3 regions of the Dyella sp. Tek66A03 genome follow, and region 1 is predicted to be linked to each of the others. Evidence: predicted binding sites of a transcription regulator. Region 1 holds the regulator's gene; each other region holds the start of a gene.
What was found. Region 1 encodes HrcA, which represses chaperone genes, less so after heat shock. Its sites were predicted from a motif close to TTNGCACTCNNNNNNNNNGAGTGCNAA; they were not measured.

Region 2: the regulator HrcA is predicted to act here: its motif matches at 6,814-6,840, upstream of groES (co-chaperone GroES).
Region 3: the regulator HrcA is predicted to act here: its motif matches at 4,450-4,476, upstream of rpoH (RNA polymerase sigma factor RpoH).

Annotation. Positions count from the first base shown of each region.
Region 1 is NZ_CP199584.1:3,069,832-3,079,452, reverse strand. It holds gene ACT01B_RS13555 (response regulator) at 1-603, shown strand, start outside; gene recN (DNA repair protein RecN) at 641-2,311, opposite strand; gene hrcA (heat-inducible transcriptional repressor HrcA) at 2,432-3,493, shown strand; gene grpE (nucleotide exchange factor GrpE) at 3,581-4,099, shown strand; gene dnaK (molecular chaperone DnaK) at 4,258-6,186, shown strand; gene dnaJ (molecular chaperone DnaJ) at 6,312-7,436, shown strand; gene dapB (4-hydroxy-tetrahydrodipicolinate reductase) at 7,560-8,363, shown strand; yybP-ykoY riboswitch at 8,517-8,677, shown strand; gene ACT01B_RS13520 (sodium:calcium antiporter) at 8,755-9,621, shown strand, end outside.
Region 2 is NZ_CP199584.1:482,685-492,305, reverse strand. It holds gene ACT01B_RS02130 (TonB-dependent siderophore receptor) at 1-1,671, opposite strand, end outside; gene ACT01B_RS02125 (FecR family protein) at 1,868-2,860, opposite strand; gene ACT01B_RS02120 (RNA polymerase sigma factor) at 2,857-3,369, opposite strand; gene ACT01B_RS02115 (VirK/YbjX family protein) at 3,402-4,523, opposite strand; gene groL (chaperonin GroEL) at 4,703-6,346, opposite strand; gene groES (co-chaperone GroES) at 6,449-6,742, opposite strand; gene ACT01B_RS02100 (class II aldolase/adducin family protein) at 7,012-7,662, shown strand; gene cutA (divalent-cation tolerance protein CutA) at 7,662-7,982, shown strand; gene ACT01B_RS02090 (FxLYD domain-containing protein) at 7,996-8,322, opposite strand; gene ACT01B_RS02085 (nitrilase-related carbon-nitrogen hydrolase) at 8,516-9,621, opposite strand, start outside.
Region 3 is NZ_CP199584.1:667,970-677,590, forward strand. It holds partial or broken gene ACT01B_RS02930 (DEAD/DEAH box helicase) at 1-791, shown strand, start outside; gene ftsE (cell division ATP-binding protein FtsE) at 951-1,628, shown strand; gene ftsX (permease-like cell division protein FtsX) at 1,679-2,632, shown strand; gene ACT01B_RS02945 (response regulator) at 2,781-3,623, shown strand; gene ung (uracil-DNA glycosylase) at 3,620-4,321, shown strand; gene rpoH (RNA polymerase sigma factor RpoH) at 4,504-5,361, shown strand; gene ACT01B_RS02960 (response regulator transcription factor) at 5,469-6,167, shown strand; gene ACT01B_RS02965 (ATP-binding protein) at 6,164-7,594, shown strand; gene ACT01B_RS02970 (efflux RND transporter permease subunit) at 7,760-9,621, shown strand, end outside.

The sequences.
Region 1 (9,621 bases):
ATCGTCCGCGAGGGGTTCAAGCGGCTGATCGAAATGGAACCGGATCTCGAGGTGGTGGCGGAGTGCCGCTGCGCCGACGATGCGGTGGAAGCGGTTGGCTTGCGGCGGCCCGATCTCGTGGCGCTCGATCTCTCACTGCCTGATGGCAGCGGGCTGCCGTTGATCGAGCATTTGCGCAGCGTCGCGGTGGACACGCGCATCGTGGTGCTGAGCATGCATGACGGTGAGCCTTACGTATCCGAGGCGCTGCGTCGTGGGGCGAGTGGCTACGTGACCAAGGGTGTGGCACCTGAGGAATTGGTGGCCGGCCTGCGCGCCGTGATGCAGGGCGAATGCTTCCTCAGCTCCGACTTGCGCCGCCGTCGCGCGGAGCGCCCGAGTGAGTCGCTCGATCCGATTCACCGCCTGACCGCGCGCGAGCGCGAGGTATTCCTGTTGCTGGCGGCGGGTCGTGCGCCCAAGCAGGTAGCCGGCGAGCTAGGCATTGGACAGAAGACGGTCTACATCCACCGGGCCAGCCTGATGGGCAAGCTGGGGGCGGGCTCGGAACTGGATCTTTATCGCATGGCCAGCGAACGCGGCCTGCTGCCGCGCAGCGCCTAACTGCTTCCTCTCCCCTCCGGGGAGGGGGGCAAGTAGCTCAGGCTTGGGCGCGATCGAGCATCTGCTTGGCGTGGGCACGCGTTTCGCGCGTGATCTCAACGCCGCCCAACATGCGCGCCAGCTCATCGCGACGTCCGCTGGCGTCCAGCTTCTCGATCTGCGTACGCGTGGACTGGCCATCGCTGGCCTTGCTTACGCGCAGATGCTCGTGGCCCTGCGCGGCGACCTGCGGCAAGTGGGTGACGCACAACACCTGGCGCTGGCCGCCCAGGGCGCGCAGCTTTTGGCCGACTACCTCGGCCACGGCGCCGCCGATGCCGGTATCGACCTCGTCGAACACCATGGTGCCTACCGTGTCCTTGCCCAGGGTCGCCACTTCGATGGCCAGGCTGATGCGGGCCAGTTCGCCGCCCGATGCGACCTTGCGCAGTGGGCGCGGTGGCTGGCCGGGGTTGGCGCTGACCAGTAGCTCGCAGCGTTCGCGGCCCTGGGCATCGGGCTCATGATCCGTGGAGGCCTCCAGCTCGACCACCAGACGGCCGCCGCTCATGCCAAGCTCGGCCATCAGTAGGCTGACTTCGCTGCCGAGTCGGCTGGACGCGTCGCGTCGCGATTCGCTCAGCTTGGCGGCGGTAGCGTCGTAGTTCTGCTGCAGCTGCTGGCGCTGGGCGGCGAGCTGTTCGAGCGCATCGCCGGCACCTTCCAGTTCGGTGAGTTCGACACGCAGCGATGACGCCTTGTCGTGCAATTCGACGACCGGCAGGCGATGGCGCCGGGAGAGCTCGTGCAGCTTGGTGAGATGGGTGTCGACATCGGCATAGCGCTCGGGGTCGAGGTCGACGTCCTGCGCATAGCGACCCAAGGCATCGGCGGCTTCGGTCAGCTGGATCGAGGCGTTGTCCAGCAGCTCCAGCACTGGCGCCAGCTTGTCGTCCAACGCCGCCAGCTTGCCCAGTTCCATATGGGCCCGACTCAGCGCCCGACGCAACGCAAATTCGCTATCGCCATCGAGCAGTTCGACTACGCCGCTGGCACCTTCGGCGAGGCGGCCGGCATTGGCCAGGCGCCGATGGCTCGCTTCCAGTTCCGTCAATGCGGCGGGCGGCAGTGCCCATTTCTCCAGCTCGCCCAGCTCGTGGCTCAGCAGTTCGATACGCTGCTCGCGATCGTCGCCACCACTGAGCTTGCGGATGCGACCACCCAGGTCGCGCCATTGCTGGGCCAGCTCGCGGACCTGCCCGACCAGCGTTTCGTTGCCGGCATAGGCGTCGAGCAGCTCCAGCTGATGGGCGCGCGACAGCAGGGCCTGATGCTCGTGCTGTCCGTGGATCTCGACCAGCAACGTGGCCAGCTCGCCCAGCTGGCTGGCGTTGGCGGGACGGCCGTTGATCCAGGCGCGTGAGCTGCCTTCGGCGCGGATGACGCGGCGTAGCTGGCAGGTATCTTCCTCGTCCAATTCTTCGCGCTTGAGCCATTCGCGGGCTTCGGGCAGGTCGTCCAGGCTGAACTCGGCGGTGAGTTCGGCCCGATCACTGCCGGCGCGCACCATGCCGCTGTCGGCGCGGGCGCCGGCCAGCAGCATCAGGGCGTCGACCAGCAGGGATTTACCGGCGCCCGTCTCGCCGCTGACGACGGTAAGGCCCGGGCCGAAGGCGATCTCGGCTTCTTCAACGACGGCAAAATGGCGGACGTAGAGCGAAGTAAGCATGGGCGAGGGTATGGTGAAGTCGGTGGATTGTAGCGGTTGGTTGGACCGGTTGACTGTGTCCGGGCTTGCGCGCAGGCGCGGCAGACCTTATTTCTTGTCTATCTCACGGATTGCTACAGCATGCCTCTGTCCTTTGGCCACGAACTCGATGCCCGCGCGCGACGCCTGCTGCGCACATTGATCGCCCAGTACCTGGTCGATGGCGAGCCGGTGGGCTCGCGCACGCTGTCGCGCTCATCCGGCCTGGATGTGAGTCCGGCCACCATCCGCAACATCATGGCCGACCTGGAAGATGCTGGCTTGGTCGCCTCGCCGCATACCTCGGCCGGCCGCGTGCCTACCCCGCGCGGCCTGCGCTTGTTCGTCGACAGCCTGATCGAATTGCAGCCGCTGCCCTTGGAAGAGATGGCCCGCCTGCGCCGCGAACTGCCGCCCGGCCCGACCACCACGCGCGACCTGCTGGGCAACGTATCGACCCTGTTGTCGGCGATGACCCGCTTTGCGGGGGTGGTCACGGTGCCGCGGCAGGTTGATTTCCCGCTGCGTCATATCGACTTCGTGCCGCTGCCTGACGAGCGCGTGTTGGTGATCCTGGTGTTCTCGGACAACCAGGTACAGAACCGTATCGTCCAGCTGGCCAAGCCGCTCGACGGCCGCGAGCTGGAGCAGGCCGCCAATTATCTCAACAGCCACTTCGCCGGCTTGCGCCTGGACGATATCCGCGCCCATCTGTTGCGCGAACTGCGTGAGGCGAGCAGCGAGCTCAACCGGCTGCTGTCCAGTGCGGTGGAGCTGGCGGCGGCTTCGTTTGCGCCGCAGACCGAGAGCGACGACGTCCTGGTCAGTGGCCAGACCAACCTGATGGGCTATTCCGAGCTGGCCAACCTGGAACGCCTGCGCGAACTGTTCGAGGCATTCCAGAAGAAGAACGAGCTGCTGCAGCTGATGGAGGTCTGCGCCAAGGCCCCTGGCGTGCGGCTCTTTATCGGTGAGGAATCGGGTTTTGCCGCGCTGGACGGCTGCAGTGTGGTGACCGCCAGCTATGGCGCGCAGGGACGGGTATTGGGGGCCGTGGGCGTGATCGGACCGACCCGGATGGCCTACGAACGGGTGATCCCGGTGGTCCAGGCGACGGCCGGTTTGCTCAGCGATGCCTTGAATCGCGCCGCTACGACCCTATAACGCGCTCGGGAGGCGGGATTTACCCGCAGAATTTGTTGACGGCTGGCGCCCTGGGGCACCGGCCACGGATAAGGCTTGGAGTCATTCATGCAGAGCAACGATCCACAGGCACCGAACGAGGCGCAGGGCGAGTCGCCCAACGTCGAACTGGACGCACTCAAGGCGCGCGTCGCCGAGCTCGAGGCCAGCAACAGCGAGCTGCGCGATACCGTGCTGCGCGAAAAGGCCGAGATCGAGAACCAGCGCCGCCGCCTGCAGCGTGATGTGGAGCAAGCCCGCCGCTTCGCCAACGAAAAGCTGTTGAACGAGCTGCTGCCGATCTACGACGGCCTCGAGCGTGGCCTGGAAGTGGAGGGCGGCGATGTCGCCACGGTGCGTGAGGGCATCTCGCTCACGCTCAAGTCGCTGCTGAAGATTGCCGAAAACAATGGCTTGGTTCAGGTCGATCCGCTGGGCCAGCCGCTGGATCCGGAAAAGCATCATGCCGTAAGCATGGTCGATGCCCCGGGTGCTGCTCCCAATACCGTGGTCAACGTGCTGCAGAAGGGTTATGTGTTGAACGATCGACTGCTGCGCCCAGCGCTGGTGGCGGTCGCGAAGGATTGACGCGTGGCTGGGGGGAGAGGACGCCTGAACCGCGTCCCCCTTCGGGCCTAGCTAAAAGGATCGGAGGTCTTGCCGGCATTGAGATGCCAGGCGTCGGGCCCCATCTGGAAACCAGTTGCGGCCGAGGGGTCGCTTAAAGCATTCGGGAGTAGACAGCAATGGGCAAAATCATCGGTATCGATCTGGGCACGACCAACTCGTGCGTGGCAGTGATGGATGGCACCACCGCCAAGGTCATCGAGAACTCGGAGGGCGATCGCACCACGCCGTCCATCGTGGCCTTTACCAAGGACAACGAAGTCCTGGTGGGCGCGCCGGCCAAGCGCCAGAGCGTGACCAACCCCAAGAACACCTTCTACGCGGTGAAGCGCCTTATCGGCCGCAAGTTCACCGATGCTGAAGTTCAGAAAGACCTGCACATCGTTCCCTACGGCATCGTGGCCCATGAGAACGGCGACGCCTGGGTGCAGACCGCCGATGGCAAGAAGATGGCTCCGCAGGAGATCTCGGCCAAGGTGCTGATGAAGATGAAGAAGACCGCCGAGGATTACCTCGGTGAGCCGGTCACGGAAGCCGTGATCACGGTACCGGCCTACTTCAACGACAGCCAGCGCCAGGCCACCAAGGACGCCGGCCGCATCGCCGGCCTGGACGTCAAGCGCATCATCAACGAGCCGACCGCGGCTGCCCTGGCCTATGGCCTGGACAAGAAGGGCGGCGACCGCAAGATCGCGGTATACGACCTCGGCGGCGGCACCTTCGACGTGTCGATCATCGAGATCGCCGAAGTCGACGGCGAGAAGCAGTTCGAAGTGCTGGCCACCAACGGCGACACCTTCCTGGGTGGCGAAGACTTCGACATGCGCGTCATCGACTACCTGGTCGAGGAGTTCAAGAAGGACCAGGGCATGGACCTGCGCAAGGATCCGCTGGCCCTGCAACGCCTGAAGGATGCCGCCGAGCGCGCGAAGATCGAGCTCTCGTCCAGCCACCAGACCGAGGTGAACCTGCCGTACATCACGGCCGACGCTTCCGGTCCGAAGCATCTCAACATCAAGCTGACCCGCGCCAAGCTCGAAGCGCTGGTGGAAGACCTGGTCAAGCGCACCATCGACCCGTGCCGCACCGCGTTGAATGACGCTGGCCTGCGCGTGTCCGACATCAACGAGGTCATCCTCGTCGGTGGCCAGACCCGCATGCCCAAGGTGCAGGAGTCGGTGAAGGACTTCTTCGGCAAGGAGCCGCGCAAGGACGTCAACCCGGACGAGGCTGTCGCCGTGGGCGCGGCGATCCAGGGAGGCGTGCTGGGCGGTACCGTCAAGGACGTGTTGCTACTGGACGTGACCCCGCTGTCGCTCGGTATCGAGACGATGGGTGGCGTGATGACCAAGCTGATCGAAAAGAACACCACCGTGCCGACCAAGGCCTCGCAGGTGTTCTCCACCGCCGACGACAACCAGACCGCCGTGACCGTGCATGTGCTGCAGGGTGAGCGCGAGCGCGCCAGCGCGAACAAGTCGCTGGGCAAGTTCGACCTGCAGGGCATCGACTCGGCGCCGCGCGGCATGCCGCAGATCGAAGTCACCTTCGATATCGACGCCAACGGCATCCTGCACGTGTCGGCCAAGGACAAGAAGACCGGCAAGGAGCAGAAGATCGAGGTCAAGGCAGGCTCGGGCCTGTCCGAAGACGAGATCAACCGCATGGTCGCCGACGCCGAAGCCAACAAGGAAGAGGACAAGAAGTTCCACGAACTGGTCAGCACCCGCAACAAGGCCGACCAGCTGGTCCATGCCACCCGCACCGCGCTGAAGGAGCATGGCGGCAAGGTGCCGGCTGATCAGCTCAGCAGCATCGAAGGCGCACTGTCCGACCTAGAGAAGGTCAAGGACGGCGACGACAAGGCTGCCATCGAGTCCAAGCTTGAGAAGCTCGAGCAGGTCGCCCAGGCGCTGTACGCCGCGGCCCAGGGCGGCGGTCAGGCCGACGCTGGCGCCCACCAGGCTGGCCCGCAGGGCTCGGCCGGCGGCCACCAGGACGACGTGGTCGATGCCGAGTTCACTGAAGTCAAGGACGACAAGAAGTAAGATGTCCCGGTCGGCGCTGCCGATCTAACGCAGCCCGCGCCCGGGACTCCTAGGCGCGGGCTGTTTTTTGAGGAGACATGGATCGCGCGATTCATGTGAGAGAGCGATCCATGTCGGATGCAACAATGAGCAAGCGTGATTACTACGAAATCCTGAGCGTCGAACGCACGGTCACCGAGGTCGAGCTGAAGAAGTCCTTCCGCCGGCTGGCGATGAAGTTTCATCCCGACCGCTGCCCGGACGACCCGCACGCGCAGGAAAAATTCAAAGAGGCCAAAGAGGCCTACGAAGTGCTGTCCGATCCGCAGAAGCGCGCGAGGTACGACCAGCACGGCCACGCCGCTTTCGAGAACGGCATGGGTGGTGGTCGCGGTGGCGCCGGCTTCGGCGACATGGGCGACATCTTCGGCGATATTTTTGGCGACATCTTTGGCGGCGGCGGTCGCGGTCGCGCGCGCCGTGGTTCGGACCTTCGCTACATCATGGAGCTTGATCTCGAGGAAGCCGTGTTCGGCGTCGAGCGCAAGTTCGAGATTCCCACCCAGGTCAATTGCCATCACTGCAATGGCTCGGGTTCGGCGGACGGCAAGACCGTGCAGTGCCGCACCTGCCAGGGGCATGGCCGCGTGCGCATGCAGAACGGCATCTTCTCGATCCAGCAGGCCTGCCCGCATTGCGGCGGCAGCGGCCACGCCATCGAGAAGCCGTGCAAGGAATGCGACGGCGAAGGCCGTCTGGAAGAGACCCGCGCGCTGTCGGTGAACATTCCCGCGGGCGTGGACAATGGCGACCGCATTCGCCTGGCGGGGCAGGGCGAAGCCGGCCCGGCCGGCACCGAAGCGGGCGACCTGTATGTGGAAGTGCGCGTGCGCGAGCATGCGATCTTCCAGCGCGACGGCAACGACCTGCATTGCGAGTTGCCGATCCGCTTCTCGCAGGCGGCGCTGGGCGCTGAGCTGCAGGTGCCGACCTTGGAAGGCGAGGTACCCATGGCCATTCCGCCGGAAACGCAGACGGGTCAGCTGTTCCGCTTGCGCGGGCGCGGCGTGAAGTCGGTGCGCAGCAGTCGTACCGGTGACCTGATCTGCCGCGTGGTGGTGGAGACGCCGGTGCGTTTGACCAAGGAACAACGCGACTTGCTCGAGCAGCTCGAGACAACCTTCTCCGGCGGCGATGCCGATCAGCACACGCCGCGTGCGAAGAGCTGGGTCGACGGCGTCAAGCAGTTCTGGTCGCGCGTCACGTCGTAAGTGCATGCGCCTTTCCCGACCGGGAAGGGCGCCTCGATTCGGGCTTGCCCGTGTACGCCGCTGCCGGCTGCCGCTAGCATCGCGTCTTCCGCCTTTGCTGCTACGCCCGGAAGGAGCCCCCGCATGAGCCGTCCCGTTCGACTCGCCATCAATGGCGCCACTGGCCGTATGGGGCAGGCCTTGCTCGGCTTGATCAGGGACGATGCGCGCTTCGTCCTGGTCGCTGCCATCACGTCAGCGGGCTCGTCGCATCTGGGGCAGCCGGTCTATGTCGGTGCCGACAGCTTGCGTTTCACGCATGGCTGGCCGGGCGCCAACACGCTCGATGTGGTCATCGACTTCAGCGGCCCCGCGGGCCTGGCCGAGGCGTTGACCTATTGCGAGTCGCACCGCGTGGCCCTGGTCACCGGCACCACCGGTGTCGATTCCACCTTCAACCAGCGACTGGCGTCGACGGCGCAACGCATCGCACTGCTGCGTTCCGCCAATTTCAGCCTCGGTGTGGCGGTGCTGACGCGCTTGCTGCGCCAGGCTGCGGCAGCGCTGCCTGATTGGGATCTCGACATCATCGAGGCGCATCACAATCGCAAGGAAGATGCGCCTTCAGGCACGGCGCTCGCCTTGGGTGAGGCCGCCGCTGATGCGCGCGACTCCACGCTCGCGGAAAGCGCCGTCTATGCGCGTGAAGGCCGCACGGGTCCACGAAAACTCGGCACGATCGGGTTTGCGGTGGTGCGCGGTGGCGACATCGTCGGCGAGCATGTCGCCTTGCTGATGGGGCAGGGCGAGCGCGTGGAACTGGCGCATCGCGCCACGGATCGATCCATTTTCGCGCGTGGCGCGTTGGAAGCGGCGCATTGGCTGAGTGGGCGCACGGCAGGTGCCTACGATCTCGACGCCATGCTTAGCGAACGCGCCGCGCGCTAAGGAACGCCAAAACTAATGCGGACACGTCATCCCAGCTTGACCAGCCATTCGGCTGTTGAGAGCCGCTTGGATGACGATCCACGATTGCCTGATTCCGTCCAGCACCGGCCGGCCGGTCGCTTGTCCGCCCGAGCTACCACAGTTACCATTCCAACCATTGTCATTGGGGAGTAGCCATCCTCACCCCATTCGCAGGCGATGTCGGCCTGCGATTCCAGAGGAATCCGCGTCAACAGACTTGAGGCTTCGGCTTCATGGCGTGGATGGCCCACCGATCACCGTCAGGTGTCGGTAGCCCGGCGAGACCTTTGGCCGCGACGCGCTTACCCTGCCGGGCGAGCTCGCGTCGTCGAGCCAATGGTTTTCCGCTCGCCCGGCCTTGGAAATACGCATGCTTACCGCGTTGTTGTTCCTGCTTTCGGCCGGTGCGATCTATGTCGCCTGCGAATTCTTCGTCAATGGCGTGGAATGGTTCGGCCGGAAGCTCAGCCTTGGTGCGACCGCCACAGGCACGGTCTTGGCGGCTTTCGGTACGGCCTTGCCCGAAAGCGCGGTCACCTTTGTCGCGGTGATCCTCGGTAAGACGCCCGAACAGAAAGACATCGGTGTGGGCGCTGCGTTGGGCGGGCCACTGGTGCTCGCCACGATCGCCTATGCCGTGGTGGGCGTGGCCTTGTGGATGAATCGCCGCAAGCTGCGTCGCGCGGATGCCTTGGTCCGGGTCGAACACGGTCGCCTGGCGCGAGACCAGTCTTGGTTCCTCGGGATCTTCGTGATCAAGTGCGGACTGGGCCTGGTCGCCTTTGCGTTCAAGCCCTGGCTGGGCGTGTTGTTTCTCGGCGCCTACGCCGTGTATGTGTGGCGCGAGCTGAAGGACGACAGCACCGCACCGGAAGAGGAGGAGCTCGAACCGCTGAAGTTCCGGCCCAAGGCGGTCGACCCGGCGCTGTCGTGGGTGATCCTGCAGACCACGCTCGCGTTGCTGGTGATCGCGTTTGCCTCGCACACGTTCGTGAAGCAGATCGAGGCCATCGGCATCGCCTGGCAGCTATCGCCGCACCTGGTCGCCCTGGTGCTGAGCCCCGTGGCCACCGAACTGCCGGAAACGATGAACGCGCTGATCTGGGTGCGCCAGGGCAAGGAGCGGCTCGCCTTGGCGAATATCTCCGGCGCCATGATGATCCAGGCGACCATCCCGAGCGCGTTGGCGTTGTTCGCCACGCCCTGGCTGTTCGATGCGCCGCTGATGGTGGCCGGC
Region 2 (9,621 bases), 2.4 Mb from region 1:
ATTCCACGGATGGCCATCCGTGTCTTCGGTCGACACCTCGTAGGCCGCGCGGCGCACGGCGGCGAGCACGCCCCAATGCTCGCCCAGCGCGATCTGGTCCTGCAGAAACAGGCCGCTATCGATCGACCATGGCGTACCGCCCAGTGGGAGGTTGTCGGCCGGCTGGATCACCGACCCTACCGAGGGCAACGGGGCGCTGGTGAACAAGTTGTACTGCCCGCCGTCGTACCCATGCAGAAAATCGTCACTGTGACCGATGCGCGAACGTGAGTAGTCGAAACCCACGGTCACCGTATGCGTCACCTGTCCGAGGCCGAACACGCCAACGAGATCGTTCTGCAGCGAGTAGTAGGCATCGTTGTAGCGGTAGGCCTCGGCCAACGCGTCGGCATTTCCATTCGGCGCGGGGTTATACAAGGTCCAGCTTCGCTGGTCGTTTCGCTGTCGCACGTACTGGCCGCGGCTGCGCCACGTCCAGCTATCGCCCAGTTGCTGGTCTAGCAGGTAATAAAGGCGGTCCGTCTGGTAACTGGCGTAGTCACTCGGGCTGCCGGTCAGCCGGCCGAAGGGCGAGGCAGACGACAGGCTGCTGTTCAACAGCACGACGTGATCGGGAATCGGTAGTCGATTATCGATGCGCTGCACGCCGACGACGAGCTGAGTGGACTTGCCGCGCCAGCCGATCGACGGCGCGAGGTACGCACTGCGCCGGTGGCGATAACCCTGCGGCGAGCGATCGGCGTACTCGCCGGACAGCACCAGTCGATAAGTCAGCCCTGGGGTGCTGCCGAGCGGGCCTGCCAGATCCAGCCCCGCCTGCGTCTCGCCCTGCTCGCCCACCGCATAGCTGATCTGACGCACCGGCTCGCTTTGCGGCTGCTTGGTCGTGATGTTGACCAGGCCGCCGAAATTGCCGCCCGTGGTATCGCCCAGGATCGACTGCGGCCCTTTCAGCACCTCGACCCGCTGCACGCCGATAAGCGGCGGATAATCGCCCGATCCGGCGATGCTGTTGGGCATGCCGTCGGTCAGGCCATTGCCGGTATAGAAGCCGCGAATCTGGAACAGCGGCAAACCATCCGAACCGTCGATGTACTGCACGCCGGCGACATTGCGGACCGCTTCGGCCACGGTGAGGATCTGCTGGGAATCGATCAGGTCGCGCGTGACCACGCTGATCGACTGCGGTACGTCGATCAGGTACGCATCGTTGCGTGTCGCGATGCTGCTGAGTTCAGCCATATAGCCGACATCGCGATCGACCATCGCATCGGTGTGTACCGGCGCCAGCTCCTTCACCTGGGAACGATCAGCGGCTTGCGTGGCCGAAGCGATGGCACGCGGCCTCACCACCACCGTGCCGGCATCGGTGAACTCATAATTCAGGCCGGTGCCCTGCAACAGGCGCGATAACGCCGCTTCGGCTGAGAGGCTGCCGCTCAATCCGGGCGAACGAAAACCGACGATGGCGCCGCCAGCGGTGAGTACCTGCACATTGGCCTGCTTGCCGAAAGCAATCAACGCGGCGGCCAGCGATTGCGCGGAGATCGCAAAATCCACGCAGGAGTCGGCTGATGCCGAACGTGCAGCCGCCATCACGGCGCCGGACGCCAACAGGTTCATCGCCATGGCGAGGCTGCCGTAGAAAAGCAGCTGCGCGCGCACCGTCATGGACCCCGCTTCTCCCTAAGCGAAAACGGGCAGTGTGACATGCGTCCGGGATTTTTTGGCAGCGTAGCGACGCTATGAACGATGGCTGTCGCCGACCTTGCGATGCCCGAAAGGAAAGACGTTGATGCCTCTGACGAGACTGCGGTTATCGAGCGCATGCGTGCGCGGTCGATGAGCGCGTGTTGAAGCGATCTACCTAGCGCTCGCCATTGCGTCCCGCGTCGGACAGTATCGTCTGACTGCCCGCATCGCGAACCTTGACGGGAAGCACCTGCGGCAGTGCGTGCAGCCAATCGTCGATGGCATCGGTCTTCACCGTACCGGTGAAGGTAAGCGATTCGAGATATGCATCCTCGATGTGCACCGGCCGCGTGCGGTAACGGTTGATATTGGCCACCACGACCGCAAGCGATTCGTTGTCGAACTCCAGTCGGTCGTTACGCCATGCGGTGGCGCGCGCCAGGTCGGTGCTCGACACGCTCAGGGCCGCACGCCCTGGATCGTAGGACACCAACTGCCCAGCCACCGCCTCCAGGCCGTCGCCCGTGCGATCGGCGCGATTGAAAATGCGCACACGTCCTTCAGTCACGGCGATGGTGACGTGATCGCCCGTGCGACGCACATCGAACGCCGTGCCTACGTCGTGGATCGCCAGCTTGCCGGCATTCACCACAAAGGGACGCCCCGCGTTGTGCGCGACCTGGAAGAACGCCTCGCCTTGCGCCAGCTCCACCTGGCGTTGATCGCGGCTGAATTGCGCGGTCAGCGTGGTCGCGCCACCTAGGGTGACGGTGGTGCCGTCGACCAGGGTGATATCACGCCTTGCGGCCACTTCGCTGCTGTAGACCTGTGGCGCCAACCTGCTGCCGCGAAGGCTCCATGCGACGTAGCCACTCATCAAAGCCATGCCTACTACCGCCGCTGCTATCGCCAGCGGGAGCCAGCGGCGGTGCGCCGCCTCGACCGGCGCGAACTCGGCCACCAGTTGCGCGCGCGAGACTTCACCCAACGCGCTGAGCCGCTCGGCCAGTTCCGTAACTTTCTCGAAAGCGCGCAGATGGCTGGCATCGGCCGACGTCCATGCCAACCACTGTTCCACGGTCTGATCGGCGGCAGCAGGGTCGCGCAGGCGCACCCACCAGTCCGCGGCGGCGTGCATGGTCTGCTCGTTGAACGTGTCGGCCTTCATGGCATCTCCAGTTCGTCCACCCGCGCCCGGCAATGCGCCAGGGCGTTGGCAACGTGATAGCGCACCATGCGCTCGCTGATTTTCATGGCTCGTGCAATAACGCCTATGTCGCAGCCGTCGATGACATGCATGACAAAGGCGCGACTGGTCTTGGCCGGCAGTTCGCGCAATGCCCGGCGCAGTCCGTGCAATTGCTCGGTGGCCGAGGCGTGACGCTCGGGAATCGGCGCGAGGTGGACGTCTTCACTTGGCGCCTCGACAGGATGCTCGTGGCGCACCTTGCGCATGCGCAGGCGATCGACCGCCAGGTTCGATGCGGTCCGAAACAGATACGCGCGCAGCGAATCCACCTGCTCGGGATGTTCGAGCGTGAACATGCGGATATACGCCTCCTGCGCGACCTCCTGCGCATCGGAGAGCGAATTGAGGCGGCATTGCAGGAACGCGACCAAGGCACGGTTGTGGTCACGAAACAGCGCTGCGATCTGCGCAGCATGTGCCGGCACCATGGGACTCCTGTCTTGCTTCGCTTCGGATTTGACTAGCTTGTCCACGCTGCTTCCCGAAGAGCGCCTGCAAGAGACGGCATGGATTCTAGCGTAGCGACCGCAGCGGGCACGTCGAAGCGCTGCGGCGACTCACCCAGGGCATCACGCAGCATTTGCTCGGCCTGCCAGCACAGCTCACGGCGACGACGGTAAAGGGCACGATGCTTGCTCGGCACGTCAGACTCGGCACGCTGGTGAAGCGTCGATGGCATCAGGAACCAACCCTCACTGGTTTCCACGCCACCCTGCTCCCGCCAGAAAGCGTCGTAGTCGGCATGAAACCGTTGACGGCCGCGCAACGGATGTCCGGCGTTGCCAACCGCCAGCATGCGGCGCACTCCGCATTGCGCTGCAAACGCATAGGCCAGCGTCAGCATGAGTTGCTTGGGACGCAGGCCATGCAGGTGGCGGGTCAGTTCACGTACCCGCTCGCGGGCGTGCTCGCCGTCCGGACCCTGGAGGCAACCGATGGCAAGCGTCGACTCGTCGTCGATGATGGTCAGGACCAGCCGATAGAGCGGATCGCCATTCATCTCGCTGAGCTCGATGCACAACTCACCCTCGCAACCCATGAAGACGGGTGGCCGCAGATGCAACGCCAGCTGGCTGCCGTCCTTCAAGGTCAACTGACCGAGGCTGGCTCGCCCCCGAACATAGATGTCATCGAACAGCTTCGGGGGCAACCGATGCAGCATGTGGCGGTAGTGGCACTGCAGGCTACGCAGGCGGGTCGCGCGATGCCAATGCCGATGGATGAAACGATGCAGATGACGCTCAAGCACACGTGGATCACAGGTGATGCAGGCTCGCATGAGCGGATGCGCTTGGGCGAATGCCAGGAAGCGCTGATGCTGGCGTGGCAGGGACGAAGCGCGCACCAGGTACTTCGCGGCCATCACGGCACGCTGGAACGGGTTGCCCACCCAGTCGCCGCGATCCCGCAGCGAACCTAGCCATAACGCTGGCTTGAAGTGGCCATCCCTGGCACTCGGCTCCTTCGACGGCATGGTCACACGCGGGTGCGACGCACCCGTGACTACGCGAAGTTCGCGCTCCAGACCCTGCTGCGCCGCAAAGGCGCAGCCACTGGCCGCGAATACGAGGTCGGCGTCCAAGGTGTCAGTCCCTGACAGAAGCTTCCGTTGGTTCATGGCGCGCGGCCCGCGTAGTAGCTGTGACCTGTCTAAGACGTGCGGGGACGCAAAAACGGAAATGGATCAGTGAAAAAATCTGCGAAAAAAGAAAACCCCGCACAAGGCGGGGTTTCCTCTTAGTGCTGGCTTGAGGGCCGGACTTAGAAGTCCATGCCGCCCATGCCGCCCATGCCACCGCCGCCGCCGTGCGAATGACCTTCATCCTTCTTCGGCACTTCGGTCACGGCCGCTTCGGTCGTGATGATGGAACCAGCCACCGAGGCCGCGAACTGCAGGGCCGAACGGGTCACCTTGGTCGGGTCCAGGATGCCGAAGGCGATCATGTCGCCGAACTGGCCGGTAGCCGCGTCGTAACCGAAGTTACCGGTGCCTTCCTTCACCTTGTTGAGGATGACGGACGGCTCGTCGCCAGCGTTGGCGACGATGGCGCGCAGCGGGGATTCCAGCGCACGACGGGTGATGGCAATACCCAGGTCCTGATCCGCGTTGTGACCCTTCAGGCCTTCCAGAGCCTTCAGAGCGCGGATCAGCGCCACGCCACCACCGGGGACCACGCCTTCTTCCACTGCAGCGCGGGTCGCGTGCAGGGCGTCTTCGACGCGAGCCTTCTTTTCCTTCATCTCGACTTCGGTCGCAGCGCCCACCTTGATGACGGCCACGCCACCAGCCAGCTTGGCCACACGCTCCTGCAGCTTCTCGCGGTCGTAGTCCGAAGAGGTCTCTTCGATCTGCGCCTTGATCTGGGCAATGCGCGACTGGATGCGCTCGGCTTCGCCGGCGCCGTCGATGATGGTGGTGTTTTCCTTGGTGATCACGACGCGCTTGGCACGGCCCAGATCGGTGATCGTGGCCTTCTCAAGGGCCAGACCGACTTCCTCGGAGATCACCACGCCATTGGTGAGGATGGCGATGTCTTCCAGGATGGCCTTGCGACGGTCGCCGAAGCCCGGCGCCTTCACGGCGGCAACCTTGACGATACCGCGGATGGTGTTGACCACCAGGGTCGCCAGGGCTTCGCCCTCGACTTCCTCGGCCACGATCAGCAGCGGCTTGCCAGCCTTGGCAACGGCTTCCAGCACCGGCAGCAGCTCACGGACGTTGGAGACCTTCTTGTCGTGGATGAGGATGAACGGGTCGTCCAACTCAACCTGCTGCGACTGCTGGTTGTTGATGAAGTACGGCGACAGGTAGCCGCGATCGAACTGCATGCCTTCGACGACGTCGAGCTCGTTCTCGAGACCCGAGCCTTCCTCAACGGTGATCACGCCTTCCTTGCCGACCTTCTTCATCGCGGTAGCGATGATGTCGCCGATGTTGGTATCGGAGTTGGCCGAGATGGTGCCGACCTGGGCAATCGCCTTGTCGTCAGCGGTCGGGTTGGAGAGCTTCTTCAGCTCGCCCACAGCGGCAGCCACGGCCTGGTCGATGCCGCGCTTCAGGTCCATCGGGTTCATGCCGGCGGCCACAGCCTTGAGGCCTTCCTGGATGAACGCCTGGGCCAGCACGGTAGCCGTGGTGGTGCCGTCGCCGGCCACGTCGGAGGTCTTGGAAGCGGCTTCCTTGACGATCTGGGCGCCGATGTTCTCGTACTTGTCGGCCAGTTCGATTTCCTTGGCCACGGACACGCCGTCCTTGGTCACGGTCGGGACGCCGAAGCTCTTCTCGATCACCACGTTGCGGCCCTTCGGACCCAGGGTGACCTTGACCGCATTGGCCAGGGTGTTCACACCCTTGAGCATGCGTGCGCGTACGTCTTCGCCGAAGCGGACTTCTTTAGCTGCCATAAAATTTTTGCCTCAAAAATTTTGAATAGGAATGGGTTCTTGATCTTGTTCTTGCAGACCGGCAAGCGCGGCTATCGCGCTAAGACCGAGCGTCTCTCAAGATCAGCCTTCAATAACCGCAACGATGTCGTCTTCCTTCAGGAAGACCAGCTCTTCGCCTTCGATCTTGATTTCCTGGCCGGCGTACTTGCCGAACAGCACCACGTCGCCTTCCTTCAGCGACATCGGGCGCACGTTGCCGTCGTCCAGGATGCGGCCGGTACCGGCAGCAATGACCTTGCCGCGGGTCGGCTTTTCGGTGGCGCTGTCAGGAATGACGATGCCGCCAGCGGAGACGCGCTCTTCTTCGAGACGCTTGACGATGACGCGATCGTGCAGCGGACGCAGTTTGCTCATGGGTGGGCTCCAGCTTGGTTGGATGGGTTGAACAGAATTGGGACCCCGGAGCGGCGCCAGTGATGGCGCTGTTAGCACTCCCCGGAGGTGAGTGCCAATTCTAACGACGCAAAGCCCCTTAGCAAGAGGCGCCGGTCCGATGGCTGCATCTTCCAATGGGGGGGAGGGGGAGGCCTTTCAAGGGCTGGCCGGTCTCCGGGGGCCATCGACAAGCCCCGCGTGAGCGACGACGATGAAGGCGTCCCGCACCATCAAGGCCATCGACCGCCGTGAGCGCCGAGCTGACGCTACGCAAGGAAATCGTCGCCCAGGGGGCGAAACTGGCCGCATCCGGCTTGAGCCAAGGGACTTCGGGCAACCTCAGCACCCGCTGCGGGACCGGTTTCCTGATCACCCCGAGCGGCACGCCTTACGAGGAAATCGCCCCGGAAGGGGTCGTCCTGGTCGACAGGGATGGGCACTGGAACCCAGCGCTACGCCCATCGAGCGAATGGCGCTTCCACCGCGATATCTATGCCGCGCGGGCCGATGTCGAGGCCGTGGTCCACGTCCACCCGCCCTATGGCACGGCGCTGGCCATGTGCCGCATGGATATTCCGGCCGCGCACTACATGATTGCCGTCGGTGGCGGCGATTCGATCCGCTGCGCGGACTATCACACCTACGGCACCCAGGCCCTCTCGGATGCGGTAGTGCGGGCGCTGGAGGGGCGTTTGGCCTGCCTGATGGCCAACCACGGCCTGATCGCCACCGGCAGCTCCATGACCCAGGCCATGTGGCGAGCCATCGAGGTGGAAATCCTGGCCAAGCAGTACGCCCTGGCTCTGCAGGTCGGCACCCCGGTGTTGCTGACCGCCGACGAGGCCGCCCAGGTGCTGGAAAAATTCGCCAACTACGGCCTGATGGCGCCGAGACCGTGATGTCCGATACGGTCCTGCTCTGTTATTGCACCTGCCCGGACGCCAGCAGCGCCCAGGTCCTGGCCGACGCCCTGGTCGGCGAGGGGCTGGCCGCCTGTGTCAACCACCTGCCCGAGATCCGTTCCACCTATCGCTGGGAAGGCAAGGTGGTCACCGACAGCGAGGTATTGCTGCTGATCAAGACCACCGAAAGCCGGTTTGCTGCGCTCAAGGAGAGGGTTTTGGCCCTGCATCCCTACGAGCTGCCCGAGTTAATCGCCGTGCCGGTGGCACGGGGCCATGCCGCTTATCTGGACTGGGTGCGCGCGAGCGTCAACTGACCCGCCATGGACGCTACTCAGTCTCGACACGCAACAGGCGGGCCCGGCTGACATTTCCACGCGCCTGGGCATGAAATTTCCATGTCTGGCCCGGTTCGAGGTCACGCACCTCGTCCACCGCGTTGCCGATCGCGCGCCCCCTGGCATCGAAAAGCCGAAATTTGACCCGGGTGGCGTGGATCCGCGCCGGGCTCACGTTGGTCAGCGTGCCCACCACCTTGTTGCGGCCAGGCGTCACGTCACGCTCGACACGATACGAGCCCACGCGCACGGCGTGTCTCAATGGCTTGCTGGCAGCTGTGGCCATCGCCGTTGTGGCCAGACCGAGGCCGAGCAGCATCAAGGCGACCCGACCAAGACGCTGCAAGCGCCGTGCATGTGATTCCAACGTCTTACCTTCCACCCAACCTCCAGATACCGGTGCGCTTCACTGCGCCCGTTGCTCAAGTCGCAGCACGGCGTGCCGCCGTGCAAATTCTCGCGTGCGAAGCGTGCTGATGGAAACCTCGGCCAGCCCGCGAACAGAAACGCTACTAGCGATCGCCTGCGCGGCGTGGCAGCAAGGCCAGTGCCAGGCATGCCGCCAAGGCGATCAGGTTGAGCCACGCGAACCAGTCACCCCAGCGGGCATACAGCGTACGCGTGTCGTGCAGCGGGAGGTTGCCTACCAGTTCGGCGTCATGCGCTTCGCTGGAAGCCTCGGCCACGACTCTACCCCGGTCATCACTTAACGTAAGGCGGCCGGAGCGCGCCGCACGAGCGATGGCGAAGCCGTTTTCCACACCACGCATGATCGCCATGCGGCTATGCAGCCAGCCGTCGATGCTGAAGTCCCACGCGGGTACCAGCAGCAGTTGCGCATGGCGCGCCGCATAGCCGTGGCCAACATCGTGGAAGTCCATGTCCTTGCAGACGGCCAGTCCGATCCGTGGCGTGCCGGCCAACAGGGTGTAGCTGTCGCCCGGCGTGTATTGGCGTTCAAAGCCGGGGATCAGGTGACGCTTGTTGTAAGTGGCCGGCGCCATGCCGCCGGATGGGAGCACCATCAACATGTTGCGTTCGGCGCGCGGATCGCCCTTGAAATCGATGCCGGCGCCGATGGTCAGTGCGTGCTGCTCGGCCAGCGCGGCGAATGCCGGTACGGTCGCATCGCTGGTGACGAAGGACGTTTCCGGGATCAGCACGAGCTTGGCGCCGGCGTTCGCCAGGCGACCGATGGCGTCGACATAGCGTGCCTCCAGCGCCTGGCCATCCGCATCTGCCAAGGCGGGCCGGATCGGCTTCTCCAACGACACCAGGCCAATACGCATCGTCGTCGTGGCAGGTGCCTGCAGTCGCCCATAACCGTAGCCGACGGCAGCCATGATCAATAGCGCGGTCATCGCGGCCACCACGATGCGGCCACGCTTCGTGGCTTGCGGTGCGGTTTGTATGGCGATGGCAGTCGGCACCAGTAGCACCAGAAAGCCGATCCCCCAGATACCCGACAGGGCGGCAACCTGGATGATCGCAAGCGCATCCATCTGCGTGTAGCCGATGCTTCCGAAGGTGCCGTGCGGCGAAACCAGGCTGTTGATGTATTCGATGGCGACCCAGGCCGTCGGCATCGCCCATGCCGCCGCCAGGGTATGGCCACGCA
Region 3 (9,621 bases), 2.4 Mb from region 1:
CCAGCTCGACATGCTGGTGTGCACCGATGTAGCCGCCCGCGGCCTGCATATCCCGGCGGTCAGCCACGTCTTCAACTACGACCTGCCGCAGGATGCCGAGGATTACGTGCACCGCATCGGCCGTACCGCACGCCTGGGCGCCGACGGCGACGCGATCAGCTTCGCCTGCGACCTGTATGCGATGTCGCTGCCGGATATCGAGACGTATATCGGCCAGCGCATCCCGGTGGCAAACATCGAGCCGGACATGCTGGTGATGCCCAAGCCGCGCGAGCAGGACGCCCAATTCATGGCCGACGTCGCTGCCGATAGCGCCGCGTTCGGGGACAAGGTCGAAGCACGCGAGAAGGATGGTTCGCCGAGCAAGCGTCCGCGCAGCCGCAACGATCGCGGCCGCGATGGCGAGCGTCCGGCCCGTAGCGACAAGCCGCGTGAACCGCGCAAGCCGCGGGTCGAGGTGGCTGCCGAGGAAGCCGTCGTCGCCGTGGCAGCGCCCGCCGAGGCCAAGCCCGCAGTAGAGAACGGCGAGGCGGTGGATGCGGCGGAGCGCAAGCGCCGCCGTCGCCGCGGTGGTCGTGGTCGTCGCCGTGACGGCGATGCGCCGGCTGTGGAGACGGCAGCGAGCCCAGCCGCCGAGAACGGCCGTGCTCCGTGTGGCGAGCGTCGCTCATCCCGTGAGCGCGGCGGTGCGGACACCGGGCATGCGCGTCCTTCGCGCCAGGTGGCGATCACCTCCGGCGTGTCGAACGAGCAGCACTCGCCGAAGAAGGACGGATTCTTCCGTCGCTTGAGCCGCTTCTTCACCGGTCGCTAGGTCTTCGGATCGGCGGCGCACTTGCGTCAAGCTGTCGCGGGCCTAACCCGCGGCAGCCGATCGACAGAAAGCGCCTGACCTTCGCGCGTGCATCCCTTATCCTTCCCGCAAGGGCTCTTAGGATCGGGGACACGCGGTGATCCGCTTTGATCAAGTCAGCAAACGCTACGAAGGCGGCCACGAGGCCCTGTCGCAGCTTTCCTTTGAAGTGGCGACAGGCGAGATGGCCTTCGTCACTGGCCATTCCGGCGCCGGCAAGAGCACCTTGCTCAAGCTGCTGGGGCTAATCGAACGTCCCTCGCACGGCGTGATCACGCTGGAAGGGCAGCACTTGGGCAAGATCGGCCGCAGCGGCATTCCCAAGCTGCGCCGCCGCATCGGCATGGTGTTCCAGGACCATCGCCTGCTGATGGATCGCACCGTATTCGCCAATGTCGAGCTGCCACTGATGATCGGCGGCATGGCCCCGGTCGAGCGCAGCAAGCGCGTGCGCGCGGCGCTGGAGAAGGTGGGCCTGCTGGCCTATGAGCGTCAGTTGCCTGCCACGCTTTCCGCTGGCGAACAGCAGCGCGTCGGTATTGCGCGCGCCATCGTGGCCAAGCCCATGCTGCTCATTGCCGACGAACCCACCGGCAATCTCGACCCCACGCTGGCGGTGGAGATCATGGGCTTGTTCGCCGAGTTCCAGCAGGTGGGCACCACCGTGCTGGTGGCCAGCCATGACCTGCCCTTGATCAAGCGCATGCGCAAACGCGTAGTGGTGCTCGATCACGGCCGCCTAGTGGCAGACGTCGCCGCGCAGGAGGTGCTGTGAGCACGCAGCCCCAGATTCCGCTCAAAGAGACCCCTCTCAACGAAAGCCCGCTGCTTTCCGAAACCCAGCCGCGTGGCGGGCGTAAGCGTACGCGCCCGGTAGCGAGCTGGCGCGAACACCATGGCTGGAGCGCGGCGGCCAGCCTGCGCCGCTTGATGTCGCGCCCGGTGGGCACCTTGCTCACCGTGGCGGTGATGGCCATCGCGCTGGCCTTGCCGCTGACCTTCTATCTCCTGCTGGGCAATGTGCAGAAGATGGGCGAGGCCCTGGGGCAGAACCAGACGGTCAGCATGTTCCTGCAGCCGAGCCAGGGCGGTTCTGCGGCGGAGTTGGTGGCCAAGAAACTGCGCGACCGCCCCGACGTGGCGGCCGTCAAGATAAAGACGCCGCAGCAGGGCATGGACGAGCTAGCCAAGATGCAAGGCTTTTCGGGCGCGCTGCATACGCTGGAAAACAACCCGCTGCCGTATGTACTCGAGGTGCTGCCTGCACCGGACGTCAGCGCCGATGGCGTCGAGCGTCTGGTCGCGGACATGCGCGGCATGCAGGGCGTGGATCAGGTGCAGGACAGCGGCACCTGGCGCCAACGCCTGGAAGCCTTGCTTGGCGTAGGCCAGCGCGCGGTGCTGATTCTTGCCGTCCTGCTGGCGCTGGCGGTGCTGCTGGTGGTCGGGAACACCATCCGCGTGGATATCGCCAGCCGCAGCGAAGAGATCGGCGTGCTGATGCTGGTGGGCGCGAGCCGCGCCTTCGTGCGCCGCCCCTATCTCTATGCAGGCATCTGGTATGGCCTGTTCAGCGGCGTACTGGCGGCGGGTTTCGCGGTACTGGTCGAGCTTTCGCTGGCCGATCCGGTCGCACGGCTGGGTCATGCCTATGCCGGCAAGCTGCACATCGATGTGCTGCCGCCATGGCTGCTGGCGTCGGTGCCGGTGGCCGCGGCCGTGCTTGGCTGGCTTGGCGCACGCCTGGTGAGCGCATGGCAGCTGCGCAAGGCCGCCTGAACCGTGCGCGGGCTCACGCCCGCGTCGGAGGTGTAATGAGAGGGTTGCGTAGCCGGTGCATGCTGCCGGCCATCGAGCTGACAGTGCAGGGTGATTGCGCTGAGATTTTGCCGACAGGGAACGCCGGCCAAGACGTGGATGACAGGGGATGAGTGCGAGTTTCAGCAGTCGCGTGATGGGGGCGGCGCCCAGGGTGCTGGTCGTCGACGGCTCCAAGGTAGTGCGCCAGTTGATTGCCCGTGTGCTCAAGGCCGAACTACCCGAATCCGAGGTAATCGGCTGCGGCACGGGCGCGGAGGCGCACGCCTTGCTCGACGGCGGCGCCTTCGATTTCATCACCATCGCGCTGCGTCTTCCCGATATGGATGGCCTCGAGTTGGCGCGTCACGTGCGCGAATCGGCAGCGCAGGTCTATGTGCCCATCGTGGTGGTCTCGGGCGATGTCGATGACCGCCTGCATCGCCGCACCCTGGGCGAACATGTCACCGACTATTTCGACAAGTCGCTGGGTTTCCAGGCGCTGGCCGAATTCATTCGCGGCTACGTGCGCCCGCAGGACCGGGCCGAAGGCGACGTGTTGTACGTCGAGGATAGCCGCGTGGTGGCCTTGGCCACCCGCCGCATCCTGGAGAAGCACGGGCTTACCGTGCACCACGTAGTCAGCGTTGAGGATGCGCTGGTGCTGCTGGATGCCGCCAAGGCGCAAGGCGCGGTGGGCGCCGACATCGTGCTTACCGACGTCAGCCTCAAGGGCGAACTGACCGGCGGCGACCTGCTCGAGCGGATCCGTCGCGAATACGGCTACGGCAAGGGCCGCCTGCCGGTGCTGGTGATGACCGGCGACGAAAATCCGGTGAACCAGGCCGCCTTGCTCCGCGCTGGCGCGAACGACCTGGTCGAGAAGCCGATCGAGGAAAAGCTGCTGATGACCAAGCTGTTGTTCCAGCTGCGCGTGTCGCGGCACCTGCGCGAACACGACGAAGCGGCATGACCGAGGATAAGGTCAAGCTGGAACCCTCCTGGAAGGCGCGCATCGGGGACTACCTGGCGCGGCCCGATATGCAGGCCCTAGGCGAATTCCTGCGCGCCGAAAAACAGGCCGGCAAGGTGATCTACCCGCCAGGGCCCGACATCTTCGCCGCCTTCGACCACACCCCGTTCGACGCTGTGCGCGTGGTCATCCTGGGCCAGGACCCGTACCACGGCCCGGGGCAGGCGCATGGGCTGTGCTTCTCGGTACGCCCGGGCGTGCCCTCACCGCCCTCGCTGCAGAACATCTTCAAGGAAATCCAGCGCGATCTGGGTTTCCCGGCGTCGGACCACGGTTGCCTCACGCCCTGGGCCGATCGCGGCGTGCTGCTGCTCAATAGTGTGCTGACGGTCGAGCAGTCCTTGGCCGCCTCGCACCAGGGCAAGGGCTGGGAAGGCTTCACCGATGCGGCCATCGAGGCCTTGAACCGGGAACGGGAAGGGCTGGTGTTCATGCTCTGGGGCGCCTACGCCCAGCGCAAGGGGCAGTTGATCGACCCGGCCCGCCATTGCGTTCTGAAGTCGGTGCACCCATCTCCCTTATCAGCGCATCGCGGTTTTATCGGCTGCGGGCACTTCTCGTCGGCGAACCAGTACTTGGAAGCCCACGGGGTCGCCCCCGTGGACTGGTCCCTGCCGCCACGCTCTCAGCTCAGCTGAGTGGCCGTTCACGCCTTCTGAACCGCCCGGACGGCACAGTGAGCCTCCCCCCATTCGTCACACTGGACGAATGCCCCGCATTCCTGTACGATGCAGTTCACTAAAGGGACCGGAACCATATCGGTCCTTTAGCACTCGTACTACCTGAGTGCTAAGCTCATCCCTCACAGGAGATTCCACACATGTCTCAAGCTTTGGTGACCGCCAACCTGCCGGTGCCGAGTGTCGTCGGCAGTTTGGATGCGTATATCTCGGCCGTCCATCGGATTCCGGTGCTCAGCCAGGATGAGGAGCAGGCGCTGTCGCGCCGCTTCAACGGCGAGAATGATTTGGAATCGGCGCGCCAGCTGGTGATGTCGCACCTGCGCTTCGTGGTCCATGTGGCCCGCGGCTACAACGGTTACGGCCTGCAGCTGTCTGACCTGATCCAGGAAGGCAATATCGGCCTGATGAAGGCCGTGAAGCGCTTCGACCCCGACCAGGGTGTGCGTCTGGTGAGCTTTGCGGTGCACTGGATTCGCGCCGAAATGCACGAGTTCATCCTGCGCAACTGGCGCATCGTCAAGGTCGCCACCACCAAGGCGCAGCGCAAGCTGTTCTTCAACCTGCGCAAGAGCAAGAAGCGCCTGGGCTGGATGAACGCCGAGGAAGTGCGCACCGTGGCCAAGGATCTGGGTGTGCCGGAAGCGACCGTGCGCGAGATGGAATCGCGCCTGTCGGGCCGTGACATCGGTTTCGAAGCCCCGGCGGATGCCGACGAAGACGCCAGGCCGGCGCCGGAAGCGTTCCTGATCGACGAGGGTGCGGACCCGTATGAGAACGTGTCCGACGCCGACCATGCCGACAACCAGCTCGGCACGCTGTCGGCCGCGCTCAAGAACCTGGACGCGCGCTCGCGCGACATCATCCAGCGCCGCTGGCTGGACGAAGACAAGGCCACCCTGCAGGACCTCGCCGACGAGTACGGCGTGTCGGCCGAGCGTATCCGCCAGGTCGAAGCCAATGCGATGAAGAAGATGCGCGGCCTCTTCGCCGCCTGATCGCTGCGATCGGCGTACCATGCCAACGGCCCCCTGTGGGGCCGTTTGGCTTTGCGGAGACATGGTCGCTTCCGTGCCCCTTAACCGGATGTTCGGTCCACTAAGCCATGCCCAGAGTTCTGGTAATCGAAGACGACGAAACCACGGCGCGAGAAATCGTTGCCGAACTCCATGTGCACGGCATGCTGGCCGAATGGGTCGCGAACGGCCGCGAGGGTTTCGATCGCGCGTCCCAGCATGACTACGACCTGATCACCCTGGATCGCATGCTGCCCGGCATGGATGGCATCGACGTGGTGGCCGAGTTGCGGCGCGTGCAGATCGACACGCCGGTGCTGATGATCAGCGCGTTGAGCGATGTCGACGACCGCGTGCGGGGTCTTCGCGCGGGTGGTGACGACTACCTCACCAAGCCGTTTGCGCCCGACGAAATGGCCGCACGCGCCGAAGTGTTGCTGCGCCGTCGCCAGCCGCAGGCGGCACAGCGTCTGCGCGTGGCGGATCTCGAGCTGGATCTAGTCAGTCACCTCGCTTACCGCAACGGCCAGCCGTTGGCCTTGTTGCCGACGGAATACCGGCTGCTCGAATTTCTCATGCGTAATTCGGGTCAGGTGCTGACCCGCGCGATGATCTTCGAGACGGTGTGGGGCTTCCATTTCGATCCCGGCACCAACGTCATCGACGTCCATATCGGCCGGCTGCGGCGCAAGATCGATGGTGGGGGACAGCTGGCGCTGATTCACACGGTGCGCGGCACGGGCTATATGCTCACGGCCGCGCACGACACCTTGCCGGTGGCAACATGAACGCACGTCCCAACGCCTGGCACTCGACCACCTCGCGCCTGATCCTTATCTACGGCGCCTTGTTCGCCGTGTGGGGCTTCATCCTGGTAGGCGTTATCCAGTGGGAGACGACCCGTTACCTCAACGGGGTGATCGACCAGGTGTTGCTGCAGCGCATGCATTACATCGCCTCGACCGATCCCGCGCGCATGCCGGCGACGGTGGATGCCGCCAGCGCCATCGATCCGCACGGCATCATGTCGGTGGGGCTGTTCGATCGTGATCATCGCCCAGTGGCCGGCAATATCGACCGCCTGCCGACCTCGCTGGCGCAGGACGGCCAGGTGCACCTGCTCCAGCATGGCCTGCCGCGCCCGGACCGCGATGCCGAGCACGTTGGTGCGCGCGGCCTGGCAAGCAGGCTTCCCAATGGCGACATCCTGGTGATCGCCAAGGACACCAGCACGATCGATGGCCTCGGCGCCATCATTCGTCGCGCGCTGTTGTGGGGCATCTCGTTGACCATCATCCCCGGCCTGCTGGGCGGATTCCTGTTACGGCGTGGTCCGTGGAAGCGCATTCGCGCACTGCAGGAGGCGACCGATCCGATCCGTCAGGGCGACCTCTCCAAGCGCTTGCCGGTGAGTCGACGTGGTGACGAACTGGACCAGCTGGCCGCCATCGTCAACACCATGCTGGGTGAGATAGAACGGCTGATGAGCGAAGTGAAGGGTGTGTGCGACAACATCGCGCACGACTTGCGCACGCCGCTTACGCGCTTGCGTGCTCGTCTATACCGCACGCAACAACAGCTCGAAGGTCGGCCCGAGGAGGCCTTGCTGGAAGCGAGCATGGTGGATATCGATGCGGTACTGACGCGCTTTCGCGCCTTGCTGAGAGTCTCCGAACTGGAGGACCGCAACCGCGCCGCCTGCTTCGACGAGGTGGATATCGGCCACGTGCTGCGCCAGGTGCACGAGTTCTATGCGCCGGTGGCGGAAGACCGCGGCCAGCCGTTCGAGCTGGACGTGCAGCCGCTGGCGCCGATCCGCGCGGACGCGCATTTGCTATTTGAGGCGTTGGCGAATCTCGTCGGCAACGCGATCAAGTTCACGCCGCCGGGCGGCAAGGTCAGTTTGCGCGCGAGCATGGACAAGCGTGGTCCGCGGGTGGACATCATCGACAGCGGTCCGGGCATTCCTGCCGATGAGCGCGATGCGGTGACACGCCGCTTCTACCGCGGCGACAACAGCCGCACGACGGCGGGCTCAGGGCTGGGTCTGAGCATTGTCAGCGCGATTGTGCGCCTGCATGGCTACGCGCTGGATATCGGTCAGGCGAGCACGGGTGCGCGTCTCACGCTGTATTGCTATCCGGTGGCACCGGGCGAGAAGCCCGGAACCTGTCTGTCGCGAGCGGTGCCGGAAGTGACGCCTCTGACGGCGTGAGGGGTGTTTGCTCCTTCTCCCCAAAGGACAGAAGGAGCTCGCAGCAAAAAAGGCCGCGCCCGCCCGCCAATATGAAATTATCTTCATCCGCGCGGGCCACTCTTGGGAGCATCCGCGTGCGAAAATTTGCGGCGACGCATCATTTCGCGCACGGAAGTCCCCCGCATGCTTGGCATCGTCCGGATCGCGCTTACGCGACCCTATACCTTTGTTGTTTTCGCGCTGCTCATCCTGATTTCAGGAGTCATGGCAGCAGGCCGTACGCCGACCGATATTTTTCCGGATATCAATATTCCGGTGATTGCTGTCGCGTGGCAGTTCACCGGCATGACGCCCGACCAGATGGCCGGCCGCATGAATACGCCGTTTGAGCGAACGCTGACCACTACGGTCAACGATATCGAGCATATCGAGGCGGAATCGATCAACGGCATGGGCATCACGAAGATCTTCTTCCAGCCGGGCGTGAACATCGCCGTCGCCAATGCCCAGGTCACCGCCATCTCGCAAACCCTGATCAAGCAGATGCCACCGGGCGCGACGCCCCCGTTGATCGTGAACTACAACGCCTCGACCGTACCCATTCTTCAGTTGGGACTGTCGGGCAAGGGGCTTAGCGAACAGCAATTGGGCGATCTCGGTCTCAACCTGCTACGCCCGCAGCTGGTGACGGTGCCGGGTGCGGCGATCCCATACCCCTTCGGCGGCAAGACGCGCCAGATTACGTTCGATGTGGATCCCGCTGCCTTGCAGGCGCGCGGCCTGTCGACCCAGGACGTGGCCAATGCGCTGGCGTCGCAGCAGCAGGTCAGCCCGATCGGCACGCAGAAGATCGGCAAGTACGAATACGTGATGGATCTCAATAACTCGGCCGACCACGTGCAGGAGCTCGAAGACCTGCCGGTCAAGACTGCCAACGGCACCACCATCTATATCCGCGATGTGGCGCATGTGCGCGACGGCGCGCCGCCGCAGACCAATATCGTGCACGTCGACGGCGTGCGTTCGACCCTGCTGTCGGTGCTGAAGAACGGTTCCACCTCGACCCTGACGATCGTTGCGGATGAGCGCGCCAAGGTAGCGGCGATGAAGGACGCGTTGCCGGACAACCTGACGGTGACGCCGATTGGTGATCAGTCGTTGTTCGTGCGCGCTTCGATCAATGGCGTGGTTCGTGAAGGCATTATCGCGGCGGCGCTGACCAGCCTGATGATTCTGTTGTTCCTGGGCAGCTGGCGCTCGACCCTGATCATCGCCACGTCCATTCCCCTGGCCGTGCTGGGTTCCGTGTTCACGCTGTCGGCCATGGGCGAGACGCTCAACATCATGACCCTGGGTGGCCTGGCGCTGGCGGTGGGCATCCTCGTTGACGAGGCCACGGTGACCATCGAGAACATCAACTGGCACCTGGAGCAGGGCAAGGATGTCGTCACCGCGATCGTCGACGGTTCGGCGCAGATCGTGGTGCCTGCCTTCGTCTCGCTGCTATGCATCTGCATCGTGTTCGTGCCGATGTTCTTCCTGCCGGGCGTGTCGCGCTATCTGTTCGTACCGATGGCGGAGGCGGTGATCTTTGCGATGATCTTCTCCTTCATCCTGTCGCGTACGCTGGTGCTGACCATGGCCAAGTACCTGTTGCAGGCGCATCCGCCGACCGCCGATGAGCATGGCCAGCACTTGCCGTTGCCGCCGCCGAAGACGGCGCTGGGTCGTTTCCAGCGGGGCTTCGTTGACCGTTTCGAGCGCTTTCGCGCCGGCTACATGGGCCTGCTCGACTTGGCATTGCAGCATCGCAAGGTGTTCGTGCTGGGCTTCCTCGGCTTCGTGGTGCTGTCGTTCGCGCTGCTGCCAGGTCTGGGCAGCAACTTCTTCCCCGACGTCGATGGCGGTCAGATCCTGGTGCATGCGCGCGTACCGGTGGGTTCGCGCGTGGAAGTGACGTCAGCCCAGTTCGCCGACATGGAAAAGGCCATCCGGCAGATCGTTCCACCGGACGAGTTGGATACGATGATCGACAACATCGGCCT